Linked DNA regions of Formosa sp. Hel1_33_131. The protein of the gene in region 1 interacts with the protein of each later gene in a pairwise test. Links are inferred from orthologs where the notes say so. Each region holds a gene or a part of one and is shown on either strand. Other genes may lie near its edges.

Region 1 (4,920 bases):
ATTTTTGACTTGCTACCAGAACGCCGTCAGAATATTATGTTTTCGGCAACGATGACCACAGATGTGGATGCTTTGATTACCGATTTTTTCATCAATCCGGAGCGTATTTCAGTCGCACTTTCTGGGACACCTCTAGAGAATATCATGCAGTTTCGTTACGATGTTCCCAATTATTATACAAAGGTAAATTTGATTCGGTTCTTAATGGAAGAACGCGATGTGTTTTACCGCGTCCTCATTTTTGTTTCCAACAAACGTATGGCGGACCGTCTGTTTGAATCCCTTGAAGAAGTCTTTAATGACGACTGTTGTGTGATTCACTCCAACAAAACCCAGAATTACCGTTTGCGAAGTATTGAACAATTTAGAGAGGGTTTCAATAGAATTTTAGTGGCTACAGATGTCATGGCACGTGGATTGGATATTGACGATGTATCGCATGTGATCAATTTTGACACTCCTGAGTATCCCGAAAATTATATGCACCGTATTGGTCGAACAGGACGTGCGAAACGAAAAGGAACGAGTATTCTACTTTCAAAAGTTGATGAGACCGATTCTAAAGATGCGATTGAAGCTTTAATGCAAATGAACATTGAAACGTTAGACATTCCTGAAGTGGTCGAAATTTCAAAAGAACTCATTGAAGAAGAGCGTCCACAAATTAATGAGCCTTACAATCCTCACAAACAAAGAGATGAAGATGCGCCAGGGCCGGCTTTCCACGATAAAAAAGAAAAAAATACAAAGGAAAATTTAGGAGGTTCTTATAAATTTATTATTGCTAAGAAATACAAAAAACCACAAACAAGAGGCGATAAAAATTATAACAAACGGAATAAGAAATAAGGGTTAAAGCAATGCTTGAAAATACACAACATTGTAAACGCCCAAGAGTTTTTCTTTGGCACGTTTCAATCTCATTTTGATGGCACTTTCTCCTGCGTTATGAAGCTCCATGAGGTCCTTAATACTTTTAAAATCTTGGTACTTCAACATTAAAATTTGCTTGTCTTCAAAAGGGATTAGCTCCAATGCTTCACTCAATTTTTCTAACTTTAACAACTGATCCAAATCCTCTTCAGTTGCCTGTGCTATGACCTCATCACACATTTGTTCAATGTTTGAAGCATTTTTTTCAAATTTTTTAAACTTATTTCGATGGTAATAATTCACACAATGATTATACGTAAAGGAGTATAACCAAGTAGAAAATTTAGAAGCGCCCCGAAAACTGTGAATTTTAACCACTAATTTCAGAAAAATATCTTGACAAATATCTTCGGCTTCTTGATTGTTTTTTGAAAAACTCAAACATTTATTAAATACCATTAAGACGTAGCGTTCGTACAAAACCTTAAATAGCAAAGGATCTTGCGAGCTTACAATTAGCTCTACTAACAACTCATCTGTTAGTTTGTATGGTAAATAAGAATCATTCAAAGTTAGATTTGTGTATTATCATTGATGCCTTAAAAATGTCACCAACCTGTTATTAATAATCTTGTTTAACTATTTCATAAAAAGATTAGTCAAAATACTGCTAATCAACTAGTTAAATATAATGAAAATTAATAACTATAAGACCTTGAAACTAAAAATATTAAAATAAAAGCAAAAAGAGGCTGTCTGAAAAGTCTTTTTCCTGTCAAGCTGAATTTATTTCAGAATGACCGTTTTATTTACTTTTCGGACAGCCTCGGGTACTAAATTTTATTTTCTTTAGATATGCAAGGCACGGTCTTCAGTAGCAGCAAGGGCTGCTTCTTTGATGGCTTCTGCAAATGTTGGATGTGCGTGTGACATTCTAGAGATATCCTCGGCAGACGCTCTGAATTCCATCGCCACTACGGCTTCTGCAATTAAATCGGCACAACGGGCACCAATCATGTGAACTCCTAAAACTTCGTCCGTAGTTTGGTCGGCTAAGATTTTAACAAATCCATCCAAATCCATACTGGCACGGCTACGTCCCAAAGCACGCATTGGAAATTGCCCTGTTTTATAAGCGATCCCTTGCTCCTTCAATTGTTCTTCTGTTTTTCCAACAGAAGCTACTTCTGGCCATGTGTAAACGACCCCAGGGATTAAGTTGTAATCAATGTGTGGTTTTTGACCCGCAATTGTTTCCGCGACAAATACCCCTTCTTCTTCAGCTTTGTGTGCCAACATGGCGCCTTTGACCACATCGCCAATCGCATAAATATTAGACGCAGAGGTTTGTAAGTGTCCATTGACTTCTACCTGTCCACGATCGGTGAGCTTCACCCCTGCAGATTCTGCATTTAAACCTGCGGTGAATGGGCTTCTTCCCACAGATACCAAACAGTAGTCGCCTTTAAATTCTACCAGCTCTCCTTTTTTGTTTTCTGCTTTTACAGTCACTTCATTTCCGTTGCGCTCAACTTGCGTGACTTTGTGAGAAACATTAATCTTAAATTTTTGTTTTCTAAATACTTTATTTAATTCTTTAGACAGTCCAGAATCCATGGTTGGAATGATGCGGTCCATATATTCTATGACTGTCACATCTGATCCAAGACGTTTGTAAACTTGTCCGAGTTCCAATCCAATCACACCACCACCAATAATGATTAAGTGTTTTGGAATTTCTTTTAATTTCAACGCCTCAGTAGAGGTTATGATGCGTTCTTTATCGACCGTTGCAAATGGCAAAGTCGTTGGCTTACTTCCTGTTGCAATGATGCTATGCTTCGCTTCGATTTCTTCATTGGTATCACCAGTAATGGTGATATGAGTCGCATCTTTAAAAGCCCCCATTCCATGATAGACATCAATTTTATTTTTGGTCATTAGAAAATCTATTCCCCCAGTGGTTTGATCGACAACTGCTTGTTTCCGACCAATCATTTTTTCGAGGTTGACTTTGATCTCGCCTGGGATTTCAATGCCGTGTGCTTCAAAATGCTTTACTGCATCTTCGTAATGGTGCGAAGAATCCAACAATGCTTTACTTGGAATACAGCCTACGTTTAAACAAGTGCCTCCCAAAGTTGCATATTTTTCAATAATCGCAGTTTTCATTCCTAACTGTGCGCAACGGATGGCAGCGACATAGCCGCCAGGCCCAGATCCTATGATAGCAACATCATATGATTTCATAATAGATTGTTTTTAAATTTAATACAAAAATACAAACATATATTCAATGGAAGAATAATTTGATGTCTAAATATTGACGGCCGTGGTATGTTTTACTTCTGAAATCACAAACATACTATTGTTACTGCCTATATGATCTATATTTGTGAGTTTACTCACCATAAATTCCCGAAAAGACTCCATATCTTCGACATGTACTTTAAGCAAATAATCATAATCACCACTCAAGTGGTAAGCTTCCAATACCTCATCAATCGTAGCCACTTCTTTTTCAAATTGACGCACCAGTTCTTGAGAATATTTTACCAGTTTTATATGGCAAAAAGCGACAAATGCCTTGCCAACACTTTGCTTGTTAAGCAAAGCAACATATTTATCAATGACCCCCGCTTTTTCAAGTTTTTTGATGCGCTCATAAACAGCCGTCACGGACATGTCTAGCTTGGATGCCAGTTCTTTATTGGTTTGTTTGGCATCTTTTTGAAGAAAGTTCAGCAATTGTGTATCTATGGAATCTAATTTCATTTTGGATAAATTTCTGGTTAAAAATAGTTTAGATCAAAAATATAAATTAATTATCTATATTTAGACTACTAATTAGTTTTATTTATTGAAAATGAATATAGTTGTTGTTTTTAATTCTAAATAGCTTCAAATTTGGGAAAACATTTAAACTAACTAACCATGGCTTTTAAACCCGCAGACAACATACAAGACTTACAATATTTTGGAGAATTTGGAGGAGTCAATCCATCCATTTCAGATGCGACGACCTTTACTTTCGTCTCTGCCAAAACAATGTCAGACACTTTTGAAGGCAATACCGAAGGTTGTCATTTATATGCACGTCACACCACTCCTTCTAATCTATATTTAAGCGAAGCCCTCGCCGCTTTGGAAGGCACTGAAACCGCCAATGTCTTTGGGTCTGGAATGGGTGCCATTACAGCAGTGCTTATGCAACTCTGTGGCGCAGGCGACCACGTGGTGTCGAGCCGTACAATTTATGGAGGGACGTATGCGTTTCTAAAAAACTTTGCACCCAAACTAAACATTCAAACGAGTTTTGTGGACATTACCAAGCTAGACGTTGTGGAAGCGTCCATCACTCCACAAACCAAAGTCCTTTATTGCGAATCTGTAAGCAATCCCCTTTTGGAGGTGGCTGATATTATAGGGTTGGCAGCACTGGCTAAAAAATACAATTTACAATTGGTAGTCGATAATACGTTTTCGCCTTTGTCAATTTCACCAAACAAATTGGGGGCGGATATTGTCATTCACAGTTTAACCAAGTTTATCAATGGAACGTCTGATACCATTGGTGGTGTGGTCTGTGGCACCCAAGAAATGATTGACAGTTTGAGAAGTTTGATCGATGGTGCTGCCATGTTATTTGGTTCTACAATGGACAGCCGTCCTGCGTCATCCATTTTAAAAAATCTTAGAACACTTCATATCCGAATGAAACAACACAGTATGAATGCGCAGTATTTGGCTGAAAAGTTTCAGAGTGATGGCATCACAACGGTTTACCCCGGACTGGAGTCGCATCCCTCTCATAAAATTTATAAACAGATGATGAATGCCGAATACGGATTTGGAGGCATGATGACGATTGATGCTGGAAGTTTAGAGAAAGCCAATGCGCTCATGGAACTCATGCAAAAAGAAAACTTAGGATATTTGGCGGTGAGTTTAGGATTTTATAAAACCTTGTTTAGTGCACCAGGCAGTTCTACTTCTTCGGAAATTCCAGAAGATGAACAAAAAGAAATGGGACTTGGTGAAGGCCTG
Region 2 (4,194 bases), 1.4 Mb from region 1 along the record:
GAAATTGACATTAGACATTTTGCTTTTGAATGTGAGCCTAATTGGGTGCTGAATGAATCTGTTGATTATTTAAAGAAACGGAATATTAAGTGTCGGAATTTCCTAAATGATGGAACTGAAAGACCAATGGTTTTTGCTTGGATGCCTGCAATATCGATATATTTTGAAGACCCAGACGGACATTCACTTGAATATATTGGGGTTTTGGATGGAAAAGGAAAGCCTGATAATGGAATCATAACCTATGAAAAGTGGTTAGAATTAGAAAACAAATAAATAATAACGCCATACAACACTGTATAACAAATCATAGCCGCCTATCGGCAGGCTACGCTTGTTATACTAAACGTTGTAGCACATTAGAAAAAAAATGAACACAATAACAAAAATTAATCTTTCTAATTTAAAAAAATGTAATCAAATTTGGGCTGATATGTCCCCGCTAGCGCGAGCATCTTTTGCTCGTGCCCAGTATGCAAAAGAAAACGTGAAGAAAATGAATGAAAAATACAAGAATTGTTTGAGTTTGTTTGTAGGCACAAGCGAGACGCTTGCGCCAGCTAAGGACTTAAAGCAAATTAAAAAATCAAAACTTATGAAATTCAATTTGAAAAGAAAAAAAGGTTTAAAAACTTAGTAGTTATTTCAATCCTCTCTATTAGTTTCTTATGTGTTTCTTGCAAAGAAACATCTGACCCTTCAAAAAACACAGAAAGTGAATTGATCATGAAAATCAATGCTGTACAAGAACAGGTGATGGCGCAAGGAAATATGACTAAAGAAGAAGAACAGGCAATGTTAAGTTTATGCAGCATTATGTCACATGATGACGGTTTAGCAAATTATCCCCCTGGTAAGAGGATGATCTTAAAAGATGCAGAAATCGCGCCTGTCTATAATGGTTGTGAGGAACTTTCTGTAGAAGAAACAATGAAATGTTTTAATACTAAAGTATCGACATTTATAAAGCGGGAGTTTAATTTGAGTGTCTCTAAAGATTTAAATCTTTCAGATCCAAAGCAGGTAGAAGCTTTTTTTATAATCAACGAAAACGGGAATTTGACCGGTTTGAAAGTTAGAAATTCAGAGGTCACCATTCAAGCAGAAATTTTGAGAGTGCTTAGAAAAATACCTGTGATGAAACCTGCTATTCACAATGGAAAAAGTGTTTCTGTATTGTGTTCAATTATAGTATCCTATGAAAATGAAATAGAAATTGATGTGGTTTACATTCCTGAAAGACCAGATGATTAAAAGTTGAATCACCCAACTCCACAAAGTCTCCCGATTTCGCGGAACCTAAAAAAAATATATATTAAAGCTCTAACGCCTTTTTAACATCGGCATCCATCAAAAATTCTTGTGGATTTTCGAGGGCTTCTTTCACCGCTACAAGGAATCCAACCGATTCTCTTCCGTCAATGATTCTATGGTCATAAGATAGCGCAACGTACATAATCGGACGAATGACGACCTCTCCATTAATGGCTACTGGACGTTCTACAATATTGTGCATTCCAAGAATGGCACTTTGAGGCGGGTTGATAATCGGTGTTGAAAGCATACTTCCAAATACCCCACCATTGGTAATTGTAAAAGTTCCGCCTGTCATTTCATCCACTGTAATTTGTCCATCACGCGCAAGAATTGCCAAGCGCTTTACTTCCGATTCTACGCCTCTAAAAGATAAATCTTCAGCGTTTCTTATGACGGGCACCATAAGTCCTTTAGGCCCTGAAACGGCGATACTGATATCACAGAAATCATAGGAAATCATTTCTTTTCCATCGATCATAGAATTGACCGAAGGAAATAATTTTAATGCACGCACCACGGCGAGCGTAAAGAAACTCATAAACCCAAGTCCTACCCCGTGCTTTTCTTTAAAGGTTTCTTTGTATTGTTTTCTCAATTCGAAAATTGGAGACATGTCAACTTCGTTAAAGGTCGTTAGCATTGCAGTTTCATTTTTGACAGCCACCAAACGTTCTGCTACTTTTCGACGCAACATAGACAGTTTAGACCGTGACACACCACGCCCTTCTACATTCGTCTGTTCTCCCATCGCTGGAACGGCCTTGACCGCATCTTCTTTCGTAATGCGTCCGTCTTTTCCGGTGCCTGCAATTGCAGTGGCTTCAATACCTTTTTCGGAAAGTATTTTTTTAGCTGCAGGGCTCGCTGATCCTGTAGCATAGGTAGTGTTCGCCGGCGTTTCAACTTTTGGTGTTGCAACAACTTCTGGCGTGGCTACTGTCGCTTTGGGAGCGGCATCACCTTCTGGTTTTGCAGCGCTTGTATCAATGAGACAAACAACGGCTCCAACGTCCACAGCATCGCCTACTTCTGCTTTTAAAGAAATGGTTCCGCTCGCTTCTGCTGGCAACTCTAAAGTTGCTTTATCGCTGTCCACTTCTGCAATGGCTTGATCTTTTTCTACATAATCGCCTTCTTGAACTAACCATTCTGCAATTTCTACTTCTGTGATTGATTCGCCTGGTGAAGGCACTTTCATTTCTAAAATCATTGTGTGTTTATTTTAGTTTTCTTCTTTGATTATCTTTTGTTTTATCAAAAACAAAATCGATTACTTCTTGATGTCTTTTTTTGGAACGGGTGGAACTTCCAGCCGCAGGTGCGCTGTAACTTCGTCTTGAAGCCACACGCCAATTTCTAGCATCTTCTATATGCATTAATATGTGTGCATAAGCGCCCATATTCCTTGGTTCTTCTTGTGCCCAGACGATATCATCTGCATTTTTGTATTTTGAAATCAATACCTCCATTTCATCCTCTGGAAGTGGGAATAATTGTTCTACACGTACCAAGGCAACATCAGTTCTTCCTAAATTTTCTTGCGCTTCTAGTAAATCATAATAGAATTTACCGGTGACAAAAACCAATGTTTTAATGGTTTCAGCCTGTGATAACTTGTCATCAATCAACATTTGAAAACTTCCGTTTGCAAATTCATCAACCGTAGAAACTACTTTTGGATGGCGCAATAAACTTTTTGGAGTGAATACAATTAAAGGCTTTCTGAAATCTGCTTTTAGTTGACGTCTTAATAAATGATACATATTTGCCGGCGTGGTACAATCGGCAATAAACATATTGTCTTTTCCACAAAGCTGGAGGTAACGCTCCATACGGCCCGAAGAATGCTCCGCCCCTTGTCCTTCGTAACCATGCGGTAATAACAGGACGATGCCATTGGGTGTTTTCCATTTATCTTCTCCACATGAAATGTATTGATCAATCATGATTTGAGCGCCATTACTGAAGTCTCCAAATTGAGCTTCCCAAATTGTAAGGGTGTTTGGACTTGCCATGGCATAGCCATAATCAAATCCTACCACTCCGTATTCGGATAATAAGGAGTTGTAAATATTAAACTGTCCTTGGTTTGGACTTATGTTTTTGAGAAGAACAACTTCTTCTTCACTGTCTTCAACTTTTACCACTGCATGGCGGTGAGAGAAGGTTCCTCGTTCTACATCTTGTCCTGAAATACGCACATCAAACCCTTCTTCTAAAAGAGATCCATAAGCTAAATGTTCGGCCATGGACCAATCCAGTTTATCCCCTTCAAACATTTGTTTTCGAGCTTCGATCAAACGAGAAATCTTGCGTATAAATTTTTTATCTTCAGGAAGCGAGGATATGATTTTCGCAATTGAAGCTAGTTTTTCTTTTGGGTAGGTGGTATCTACCGTGGCTCGCATTTTATTTGCCTTAGCTCTCGGGAAATTCTCCCAAGCCTCTTGCATAAATGGCGTGATGACAGTTTTATCTTCTTTTCTGGACGTTTTTAATTCCGTTTCTAAAGAAGCCTTATAGTCTTGCTCAAGTTTTGAAACATAATTGGAATCAATAATGCCTTCATCCATTAGTTTTTGTGCATATATATTGCGCGGATTGTCATGGCTGGCAATGGCTTTATACAGTTTTGGCTGTGTAAAACGCGGTTCATCTCCTTCGTTATGACCATATTTTCGATAGCCTAACAAATCGATAAACACATCACGCTTAAACTGCATTCTGAAATCTAAGGCGAATAAAATGGAGTGTACCACGGCTTCAGCATCATCGGCATTGACATGCAATACTGGCGACAGTGTCACTTTTGCAACGTCGGTACAATAAGTGGACGAACGTGCATCGAGGTAATTTGTGGTAAATCCAATTTGATTA

The links. The genes of interacting proteins can lie anywhere in the genome.
Region 2: the proteins of lpdA (region 1) and odhB interact in binary tests that used the Escherichia coli proteins (3 or more experiments, as listed by UniProt). The link is inferred for Formosa sp. Hel1_33_131 from one-to-one orthologs.

Annotation. Positions count from the first base shown.
Region 1 is NZ_CP017260.1:127,420-132,339, forward strand. The notes cover bases 924-3,851. They hold lpdA (dihydrolipoyl dehydrogenase), read right to left. Parts: upstream 3,124-3,851; coding sequence 1,723-3,123; downstream 924-1,722. Other genes in these bases: FORMB_RS00610 (RNA polymerase sigma factor), read right to left, coding at 924-1,443; FORMB_RS00620 (Lrp/AsnC family transcriptional regulator), read right to left, coding at 3,190-3,648; FORMB_RS00625 (aminotransferase class I/II-fold pyridoxal phosphate-dependent enzyme), read left to right, coding at 3,808-3,851. Outside these bases: FORMB_RS00605 (DEAD/DEAH box helicase), read left to right, coding at 1-849; more of FORMB_RS00610, read right to left, coding at 853-923; more of FORMB_RS00625, read left to right, coding at 3,852-4,920. UniProt on the Escherichia coli protein: Lipoamide dehydrogenase is a component of the glycine cleavage system as well as of the alpha-ketoacid dehydrogenase complexes.
Region 2 is NZ_CP017260.1:1,561,237-1,565,430, reverse strand. What follows is about bases 422-3,199. They hold odhB (2-oxoglutarate dehydrogenase complex dihydrolipoyllysine-residue succinyltransferase), read right to left. Parts: upstream 2,528-3,199; coding sequence 1,316-2,527; downstream 422-1,315. Other genes in these bases: FORMB_RS07080 (2-oxoglutarate dehydrogenase E1 component), read right to left, coding at 2,535-3,199; FORMB_RS07090 (hypothetical protein), read left to right, coding at 727-1,254; FORMB_RS07095 (hypothetical protein), read left to right, coding at 422-637. In the rest of the region: FORMB_RS07100 (VOC family protein), read left to right, coding at 1-276; more of FORMB_RS07095, read left to right, coding at 371-421; more of FORMB_RS07080, read right to left, coding at 3,200-4,194. UniProt on the Escherichia coli protein: E2 component of the 2-oxoglutarate dehydrogenase (OGDH) complex which catalyzes the second step in the conversion of 2-oxoglutarate to succinyl-CoA and CO(2).